Regions from separate parts of the Peribacillus sp. NPDC056705 genome, predicted to be linked through region 2. Evidence: riboswitches for the same ligand, from Rfam matches in the RefSeq annotation. Region 2 holds a riboswitch; each other region holds the start of a gene.

Region 1 (3,583 bases), on a different contig from region 2:
CTAAGAGAAAAGACTCAACCACCATTAATGGTGGTTGAGTCTTTTTGCATGTGCAGAAAAAGGATGCCCATGTTTTTAATGAGCACCCCTTCTCCTGTATTATTTGCTGAATACGTCCGTTAAGATCGGCACGATTTGTTTTTTACGAGATACAACGCCTTCTAAGACGGCGATGTTATTGTTTAATGAAACGTCGTATGCTTTTTCCACTGCATAAGCTGCTTTACCAAGCGCCAAGGCAGCAGAGTCATTAGTCAAGATATCCGTTACGACAAATAGGAATAAGTCCAATTCCTTCTCGGCGATGACCGCTCCTATCGCCGCTTCCAATTCTGCTTGCTTAGCAAGGACTTCGTTCGGATCTACAGCATTGACCTGTGCTATCTCCACTTTAGCCATTCCCATGGAGAATTCCTTTGCATCAAGAGTGATGAGCTGGGCAATCGTTTTGTCGCTCAAGTCAGCTCCGGCTTTCAACATTTCCAAGCCGTATGTTTCAGCGTCGACTCCCGCAATGGCAGCCAGTTCCATTGCTGCTGCAATGTCTTGCTCCGTGCATGTAGGAGATTTGAACAATAACGAATCGGAAATGATGGCAGACAACATAAGACCTGCGATTGCTTTAGGGACTTCGATGCCGTTTTCTTTATAAATTTTATTTAAAATGGTTGCCGTACAGCCAACAGGTTCCGCCCGGTAATATAGTGGATCGCTTGTTTCAAAGTTAGCGATACGGTGATGGTCGATAACTTCCAACACACGGACTTGGTCAATATCTTCAGCACTTTGCTGGCGTTCGTTATGATCGACCAGGATTACGCCTTCAGCTTCCCCTGCAACTTTTTCCACAAGGCGGGGAGCTTCGAATTTGAATTGGTCCAATGCATATTGAGTTTCACCATTCACTTCACCCAGACGAACTGGTTCAGCGTTGATACCTAACTGCTTTTTCAGGTCTGCATAAGCGATTGCTGAACAGATTGTGTCTGTATCCGGGTTTTTATGTCCAAAAACTAATACTTTTTCCAAGATTTTATCCCCTTTTTCTTAAATATTTTTCCGCGAATCCCCTCATCGCAATAAGGGAGAGCCACCTTTACTAGACAATTTATTTTAACACAAAATCGCGTAAAATCAGCGCTTGAATTACCCATTCCCCAATAAATTCTTTCATTCCATCGCACTCTGCCCTCACTTTGTCAATAGATAAGGGCTGGTTTTTTTCAAATATATTAGTTGAATTATCATCGTATATGGCTTACGATAATATAAGCAGAAATACTAGATATTGATTACATAAACATTACTAATAACTATATATAGAATTTTTTATAATCCAAGGTGCCAGTGATGGCTGAAAAGGGAATCCGGTGTAAACCCGGAACTGTCCCCGCAACTGTAAATGTGACGAAATGAGAAACCCACTGTATAGCTCTCTATACGGGAAGGACTCAAAGTAGGATGATCATGAGTCAGGAGACCTGCCTTGAATTTTTCACGTTTCTTATTCTTCGGGGATTGAGATGATGAAACGATAGTTTAACGGCTATTTTTTCATGGCTCTTTTATTCTATCGTTTGATCCGCTCAATTCATTGGGCGGTTTTTTTATTTTAGAAGGAAGTCAACAAGGAGGATTATTAATGACTCAAACATATAACTCTACCATAAGTGAAAATGACACAGAAGCGAAGTCCATCCAGCTCGAGATGTTATCAAAGGAATTCGAAGGCCATCTCGATATGGAAAAGTTCAAAAAGCGTTTTACAAAATGGCTAGATCGCAAAAGTGACTCAACTGAAGAACAGGCATCAAAAAAACTGATTCAGCTCGCTCTTGAAAGTGTGGATATCGATGCTCCGAATTGGACGTTCGTTGCTGCAGCAGAACTGTTGAATACAATGTATAGGGATGCACAAGCCAATCGAGGCTATGAAGGCATGAGTTATGGCCCATTCTATGAGCTGATCGCGGAACTCTCCCAGCTTTCAGAAGGTCAGCGTTATCCTATTTATAAATCAGAACTGCTATCTTCATATACGAAATCGGAAATTGAGGAATTGGGTTCGGTAATCGACCCGGAAAAAGATAAATTATTCTCGTACATAGGCATCTACTTATTGAACGACCGCTATCTGGCCCGCCCTCAAAAGGACAAGGTCTACGAACTGCCACAAGAACGTTTCATGATCATCGCGATGGAAATCATGCGATTGGAAAAAACGGAGCACCGCCTGCAACTTATTAAAGAAGCATACTGGGCCATGTCCAATCTTTATATGACCGTTGCGACTCCTACACTCTCCAATTCAGGTAAAACACATGGACAGTTAAGCTCCTGCTTTATCGACGCAATTGAAGATTCCATTGACGGAATCTACCTATCAAACTACGATGCAGCAAAAGTATCTAAATTTGGCGGCGGAGTAGGTCTTTACGTCGGTAAGGTACGATCGCTTGGTTCTGATATCCGGGGTTTCTCTGGAAACAGTTCCGGCACGACTCCCTGGATTCGACTATTCAACCAGACAGCTGTAAGTGTCGATCAATTGGGGCAACGTAAAGGTGCCATCGCGATTTACTTGGATGCCTGGCATAAAGATATCATGAGCTTCCTCGATTTAAAGACACAAAACGGGGATGACAGATTAAAAGCCCATGATATTTTTACAGGCGTATGCATACCCGATTTATTCATGGAAGCTGTACGCGACAGAAAAGAATGGTATCTTTTCGATCCGCATACCGTTAAGCAAACCCTTGGGTTTTCACTTGAAGATCTTTATGACGAGAAGAAAGGCGAAGGAAGCTTCAGGAATCATTATGCACTTGCTGTCGAGGCCGCAGAAAATGGCACGCTTCCAAACTATAGCTTTGAAAAAATCAAAGCGATGGACATCATGAAAAGCATCATGATTTCTCAATTAGAAGAAGGCGTACCGTATATGTTCTACCGCGATGAAGTGAATCGGAAGAATCCCAATAAGCATAAAGGTATGATTTATTGTTCAAACCTTTGCACGGAGATTGCCCAAAACTTAAGCCCTTCGACAATCACGGATGAATATGAAACAGAAGATGGAGATGTTGTTGTGGTTCGTAAAAGCGGCGATTTCGTTGTCTGCAACCTTTCATCCATTAACTTGCCCCGGGCTGTGGGCAGCGATGTTTTGGAAAGATTGATTCCCATTCAGATCCGCATGCTGGATAATGTCATAGATGTGAATAATCTTCCTGTCAAACAAGCATCCATCTCGAACAAACGTTACCGGGCAATTGGTTTAGGAACGTTTGGATGGCATCATTTACTTGCCACACAGAATATTTATTGGGAATCCGATGAGGCTGTTCACTATGCAGATGCTTTATACGAAAAGATCGCTTACTTAACAATCAAGGCATCCAATGAATTGGCCAAGGAAAAAGGTTCATACCCATATTTTGAAGGATCTGATTGGCATACAGGGGACTATTTCGAACTGCGTGACTATACAGATCAAAAATGGATGGATTTAAAAGCAGACGTGCATGAACACGGGACCCGTAATGGCTATTTAATGGCCATTGCCCCGAATTCTTCGACA
Region 2 (3,583 bases):
GATCGATACGGGAGACTGGATAATGGCCAAGTCCGCGGTCAGGCTTCCAATCTTGATGTATCACAGCATTTCTGAAGGGAATGGACTTCGGGTTCCAATTGAGGAATTCCGAGCACAGATGGCTTGGCTTCGGGAGAATGGTTACTATACATTATCGCCTGAAGAAGCATACCTCGTTTTAACCGAGAATCGGATGCCAAGTGAGAAGTGTGTCTGGCTTACTTTTGATGATGGCTATACAGATAACTACACGGAGGCTTTTCCGATATTAAAAGAAAATGATATGAAAGCAACTGTCTTCATGATCGGTAAGTCCATTGATAAAGGTCATCACCTGACTGAAGATCAAATGTTGGTGATGAGCAGGAATGGGATTTCGATCGAAAGCCATACGATCAACCATTTGGAGCTGAACCGCATGACGGCAGTACAGCAAGAAGCTGAAATGGTCCAGTCAAAGGATCTGTTCGATCGTATCCTCAAACAGGACACGACAGTGCTTTCCTATCCTGTTGGCCGGTATAATGAAGAGAGTCTAGCGCTGTCAGAAGAAGCGGGATACAAGATGGCAGTCACCACCGAACCTGGGGGAGCTTCAAGGGACCAAGGGATGCATGCCCTGCATCGAGTTCGGATTTCACCCGGATTATCAGTCGGTGGGTTCGCGTCGCTGATAGAAAATGCTTCTAATCATTGAAGATGGACGGGTCATTTCGAACTTGTTCAGAAAAATCATATAATAATCGATTCTTACATGGTGTATAATGAAGGCAGTGAAAATTATATACATATGAACGATTTGGTGTCTTAATGACTTAAAAGGGAAGTTGGTGAAATGCCAACGCGGTCCCGCCACTGTATATGGGAGCTGACGGCTGTGTACCACTGTATGAGATATGGGAAGGTGCCGTTGACGATGACCATGAGCCAGGAGACCTGCCAGAATTCGTACACCTGTAACCTACGCGGATGGGAAGGTGTGTGGCAGACCCTAAGAAAGAGTCCGTAATGATATTGTTGCCATGCAAGCACCTTCCGTTTAACGGGAGGTGCTTTTTGTTTTGGGGGCATCTTCCAACAATGCGTTTTCTTAATTACAGGTGGGAAGAAATTAAATGAAAAGATTGTGGGGAATGAAAATGAAGAAAATTTTTGGTCTGATACTGTTGATGTTGCTTACTGCAGGATTGATGGTTGGCTGCAGTGACGCTGCTGATGAAGGAAAAGAAAAGCAGCAAACGAATCATGCTCAACACGAAGCTTTTCCGATTACGATTAAAGATGCAACTGGGGAAAAAGTGACGATAGAACAAAAACCGAAGAAAATTGTTTCGTTGATACCAAGTAATACGGAAGTGGTCTTTGCACTTGGATTGGGAAAAAAGGTCGTTGGTGTTTCCGACAATGATAATTACCCGGAAGAAACGAAAGAAATTGAAAAAGTTGGCGGAATGGAAATGAACACGGAGCTGATTGTCTCCATGAAGCCTGATCTTGTTCTTGCGCATGCATCAAGTGCCCATAATTCGAATGAGGGTTTACAGCAGCTTAAGGATGCTGGAATAGATGTCCTTGTAGTGAATGATGCACAAAGCTTTGACCAAGTCTATAAGTCTATTGAAATGATTGGACAGGCAACGGGTGAACAGGATAAGGCAAAAGAAATCGTTACGGATATGAAAACGAAGCTCAAGGATATCCAGGAAAAGGCCAAATCCGTAAAGGAAGAGGATAGGAAGACCGTTTTAGTGGAAGTTTCGCCTTCACCGGAAATATACACACCTGGAAAAAATACTTTCATGAATGAGATGCTTAACATTATTTCAGCGGATAATGCTGCTGCAGAATTGGACGGATGGGCAAAAATTGATGAAGAGTCGATGATTGCTGCAAATCCGGATGTCATCATTACAACGTATGGTTATTATACGAAAGATCCAGTTAGTGAAGTGACGGGCCGAAAGGGATGGCAAGACGTAAATGCCGTTAAGAATGGCCAAGTCTTTGATGTCCATTCAGACTTGGTGACCCGTTCCGGTCCACGTTTAATAGAGGGAGTAGAGGAACTTGCCAAATCAGTCTATCCGAACCAATTTGACAACTAAATGGGCGTTTGCTTATTTGATTGCGTTGTTCATTTTGTTATTCGCGATGACGATAGGCATTTCCTTTGGTTCGGTGCCAGTACCGATTCCCGTACTTATACAAATAATCGGCAAGGAGATTTTCCATTTGCCGATTTCTGCTGATCCGGATGTGATGCTTACGAATATCGTGATGAACATCCGCCTGCCGCGTGTATTGCTTGCGGGTTTGGTCGGGGCATCACTTGCGATTGCGGGTGCGGCTTTTCAGGGACTGCTCCGGAACCCGCTCGCTGATCCTTACACATTGGGTATTTCATCAGGAGCATCGGTAGGCGCCGTATTGACAATATTCTTGAATATTTCACTGCCGTTCATCGGTTTATATACTCTTCCGGCATTGAGTATCTTATGCTCAGTGCTCACGATGCTTTGCGTACTTACTTTCGCAAAAAAAATGGATCGATCGATGAAAGTGGAAACGATCATTTTAACGGGAATCATTTTCAGCTCATTTTTAAGTGCCTTCATTTCATTGATGATTGCGCTGACGGGTGATGAATTAAGACAAATCATCGGCTGGCTGATGGGAAGCGTTTCAATGCGAGGTTGGAATTACATTGCAATCATTTTGCCCTTTTTTATCATTGGATCATTGATTTTGATCATGAATACTAGTGAATTGAATGCGATGACTTTCGGGGAAGACCGGGCAAAGCACTTAGGTGTGAATGTTAAGCGGCGGAAAATGTGGATCTTGATAGCCGGTTCGACATTGACAGGGGCAGCCGTTGCCGTTTCAGGGGCGATTGGCTTTGTAGGATTGGTCATTCCTCATTTTGTCCGAAAGATTTGGGGGCCTGACCATAAACATCTGCTTCCTTTGTCATTGTTGGTAGGAAGCGGATTCTTAATATTGGCGGATTTTGTGGCACGAACGATCATTGCCCCATCGGAACTGCCGATCGGGGTGATCACCTCACTTATCGGGGCGCCTGCATTTGCGCTGATTTTATTAAAGAGACGGAGAGAAGGGTAAAAACGGATGCTTGAAGTAAGAGGGTTAACAGGTGGATATCATAACAAAGCTGTTTTGGACTCTGTCTCTTTTGATGTACATAAAGGGGAATTATTCGGGATTCTTGGTCCAAATGGCAGCGGAAAAACGACGCTTTTAAGCATGCTTAGCGGGGTGCTCGATTATAAAGGCGGAAGCGTACGGATTAGAGGTAGGGATTTGAAGGATTATTCGTCAAAACAACTTGCACAGGTCATTGCTGTGCTCCCCCAACATTCCTCATTAGCTTTCTCCTATACAGTAAAAGAGACGGTCTCACTTGGTCGATATGCCCATCAATCAGGTTGGTTCCACAGTTGGTCCGCAGAAGATGAATCGATTGTCCAACGAGTTATGGAACAAACGGGAGTAGCTGATTTTCAGGATCTTCATTTTGAACGATTATCAGGAGGGGAGAGACAAAGGGTTTTGCTGGCACAGG
Region 3 (3,583 bases), on a different contig from region 2:
CCTGAATCCCGGAAAGATAATGATTTTCCTTTGAAATCCCCTATCTTCCAGACGCTGAGGCAATTCCTCCTCTACCACCATAAATAGTAGGGGCAGCCGGTTTTTACGGGTAAACGTCAATGCTATTTCAACAGATTCGCCGGCCTGGCATTCCCTTTTATTGATCTTTCTCTCAACGATCAAATCATGCAGCGGATAAAACAGCAGAATCAAAGCGTACACAGAAAACGGCAAAAATGAATAAAAAATGAACCAACTGACAAAACCACCTTGAAACATTGCATAGCAAAAGGAAACCGTCAAGAGTAATACAAGTCCGACCACACTCATATTTCCCCTTAAAATGTTGATGAATTTGCGCATTAGGTCATAGCCCGCTTTACAGGCACCTGTGTTGTCGCCACAACTTCATGTATCACCATTCCAGCATCGAAGCCCTCATACTTCGCTTCAGGTTTCAAAATAAGCCGGTGGGAAAATACGAATGGCACCAAATATTGAACATCGTCCGGCAGAACATAGTCCCTGCCCTGGACCCGCGCGTAAGCCTGGGCTGCCTTCATCAAGGCTATCGATCCACGCGGGCTTACACCTAAATAGACCCCTTCATGCGTACGTGTTCGATTCGCCAATTCAACAATATATCGTTTTATTGTGTCATCCACTATCACAGCTTTTACCTCAGCCTGTAATTCTATCAATTCATCCAAGGTGATGACGGCTTCCAGCTCATCAAGCGGTACCGTGTATTGAGCTCTATTAAGAACCTCTATCTCTTCTTCCACACCCGGATAGCCCATTTTCATTTTTAATAGGAATCTATCCAATTGAGCCTCCGGAAGCGGATACGTCCCCTCGTATTCGATCGGATTTTGTGTCGCCATTACGAAGAACGGCTTCTCCAATCTCCTTGTGACACCATCAATCGTCACACTTGCCTCTTCCATGGCTTCAAGTAATGCAGACTGAGTTTTCGGCGAGGTCCGGTTAATTTCATCGGCTAAAATAATATGTCCCATTATCGGACCTGGCCTAAAAATGAATTCTTGTTCCTTAGGATTGAAGATCGAAACACCAGTAACATCAGAAGGAAGTAAATCAGGTGTGAATTGAATTCTCTTAAAGCTTGCACCTATAGATTTTGCCAGTGCCCTTACCATGACTGTCTTCCCTACGCCCGGAACATCCTCCAATAAAACATGTCCACCGGAAAGGAGTGCCACGATACTTAGTTCTGCTATATCCCGTTTTCCGATAATCACCTTTTCGATGTTCCCCAGAACCATTTCCAGTTTTTGATTGACCTGCTTATAAATCATTCTCTACCTCCCGGGATTCACAGTATCACCATGATTTCATACCTTTTTCTATATCAAAATTTTACATTAAGCTCCAATTAAACCTTACATTGTAAGTTTACTAGATATTCGGTAAACCATAAACGAATTTGTCCAAAAATATTAATGCAGTCTATTGAAAAAAGGTATGGTAAACTGTTGCTAAGTGAATATGAATCTTGCAGAAAAAGGTGCTGCATTGTCAGCTTAATAGGGAATTCGGTTTAAAACCGAAGCTGTTTCCGCAACTGTAAGTGCTAATGAAATAAGATGTTTACCACTATTTGAGGTTGTAATCGCTCGCCGATTACCGGCCATTTAACCCAAATGGGAAGGTTCTTAGAGTAAAATGACGCACGAGCCAGGAGACCTGCCTTTTTTCATCGTATTATGCTCTTCGGAAGATAGGAGATTGTACGGCCCTCCCATCTTTTTCTACTACAGATACATAGATGCCCGAAGCCGACCAAAACTCTTGGTCGGCTATTTGTCTTGCTGGGAAAAGCAATACGGAGGTCATTCACCCAATACGTAAAAGGAGGAAGATTTATGGCAAAGAAAGACTTTCGTTTTTTATGCTACCCATACATGCGTGAGTCCGTATCGACCGTCGATTTTGAAATCCGCACAGACTCATTGACGACACAGATCGGCTTGGCCGCCTCGCTTACTGAGGACGTCCCCGATGTATACCGTGACTTAATGGAATTATTGCCCATGGTTTACCATTTAAACGGCTCAGTCCGTGGGAATTTAGCCATTACCGGCGATGATCTCGACCGTTTAAGTGCAATCTACGACCGGTATGTCGCTGAAGTGAGGGATCGAATCGAAACATTCGTCCTTCCACAAGGATCAACCGCAGCATGTACTTTGCATACTTGCCGCAGTGAGGCCAAAAAGTCCGTGCGAGCTTTACACAAGGTAAGTCTAGAAAAGGAAATTCCAGGAATTCTTTTTGATTACGCTCACTTGCTTGCAAATGTATTATTCGTGATGGCAGTCTACGTCAATAAGCAACAGGGGATCGAGGAGATTCCTTTTATAAGTAAATCATACCCAACCAAACCAATGAAAAAGAAAACGGAGGAATAAATAATGAAGAGAACCCTACGATTCAGTTGGATTTCCATGCTGATGCTTACGCTATTCCTCACCGGATGCGGAGTGAACAATGATCAATCCTCAAAGGATAATAAAGATAGTAAAAAGGTCGAAGAAATCAAGGATTATACCGTTACGGATGATACTGGTAAGAAAATAAAATTCGAGAAAATCCCGGAAAAGGTCGTTTCACTTCAGCCAAGCAATACGGAAATCTTATTTGCCCTTGAACAGGGTGATAAAGTCGTTGGCGTGACAGACTTCGATAATTATCCAGAGGAAGCGAAGGATATCGAACATGTTTCAGACTCCGTTAACATTAATGCAGAAAAAATCATTGCCTTGAAACCTGATGCCATCATTGCTTATACCATTGGGGATGAAACGGCACTGAAACCACTTGAAGATGCCGGTATCCCTGTATTCATCATTAAATCTGCGGCAAATTTCGATGATGTATATGGTGATATCGGGCAGATTGCTAAAGTGATGGGTGTCGCCGAAAAAGGGAATGAATTAGTGAAAGATATCAAATCCCAAATTACAAATGTCGAAGAAAAAGTGAAAACCTTAGATGAAAAGGAGCAAACATACTTTGAGATTAGCCCTGCTCCGGAAATCTATACAACAGGATCGGAGACCTTCCAAAATGAAATCATGGACACTGCCGGCATAAAAAACATCTTTGATGACCAAAAAGGCTGGGTTAAAGTATCTGATGAAGAAATCGTCAAAAGGAACCCTGAATCCATCATCACCACCGCCACGTATGCAGATGATGCTGTTGGTGAAATTAAATCGCGTAAGGGCTGGGAAGATATCGATGCGGTGAAGAACGATGATGTCCATTTACTTGATGAAAATATCATGTCACGTCCTGGACCAAGGGTCGGGGAAGCTGTTGAACTCGCAGCAAAGACTGTTTATCCTGACTTGTTCAAATAACACGATAGGAGGATACGCCAATTAATCGGCGCATCTAAGTTTGTAGACAAAAGGGGTTCGGAATTAAAAAATTCCGAACCCCTTTTTGAAACACAATTTTGGCCAGGTTTAAGAGAAATAGGCTCTACGATCGACTATGTTAAGCCATGCCCTATGGGCCATCTTCTTTTAATTATTAAAAGCGAAATGAGCATCGT

The links. A riboswitch is a leader RNA that binds a small molecule or an ion and turns the genes downstream of it on or off. The one in region 2 is predicted to bind cobalamin.
Region 1: linked by a shared signal. The riboswitch ahead of ACFRAK_RS08005 (ribonucleoside-diphosphate reductase subunit alpha) and the one ahead of ACFRAK_RS00360 (ABC transporter substrate-binding protein) in region 2 are both predicted to bind cobalamin.
Region 3: linked by a shared signal. The riboswitch ahead of ACFRAK_RS23235 (hypothetical protein) and the one ahead of ACFRAK_RS00360 (ABC transporter substrate-binding protein) in region 2 are both predicted to bind cobalamin.

Annotation. Positions count from the first base shown of each region.
Region 1 is NZ_JBHTYI010000004.1:270,813-274,395, reverse strand. Features, by position in the region: gene ACFRAK_RS08015 (hypothetical protein) at 1-4, shown strand, start outside; gene ACFRAK_RS08010 (manganese-dependent inorganic pyrophosphatase) at 100-1,029, opposite strand; cobalamin riboswitch at 1,323-1,503, shown strand; gene ACFRAK_RS08005 (ribonucleoside-diphosphate reductase subunit alpha) at 1,643-3,583, shown strand, end outside.
Region 2 is NZ_JBHTYI010000001.1:80,350-83,932, forward strand. Features, by position in the region: gene ACFRAK_RS00355 (polysaccharide deacetylase family protein) at 1-697, shown strand, start outside; cobalamin riboswitch at 784-958, shown strand; gene ACFRAK_RS00360 (ABC transporter substrate-binding protein) at 1,140-2,105, shown strand; gene ACFRAK_RS00365 (FecCD family ABC transporter permease) at 2,068-3,123, shown strand; gene ACFRAK_RS00370 (heme ABC transporter ATP-binding protein) at 3,130-3,583, shown strand, end outside.
Region 3 is NZ_JBHTYI010000031.1:10,262-13,844, forward strand. Features, by position in the region: gene ACFRAK_RS23225 (DUF58 domain-containing protein) at 1-330, opposite strand, end outside; gene ACFRAK_RS23230 (AAA family ATPase) at 363-1,319, opposite strand; cobalamin riboswitch at 1,510-1,729, shown strand; gene ACFRAK_RS23235 (hypothetical protein) at 1,887-2,432, shown strand; gene ACFRAK_RS23240 (ABC transporter substrate-binding protein) at 2,436-3,386, shown strand.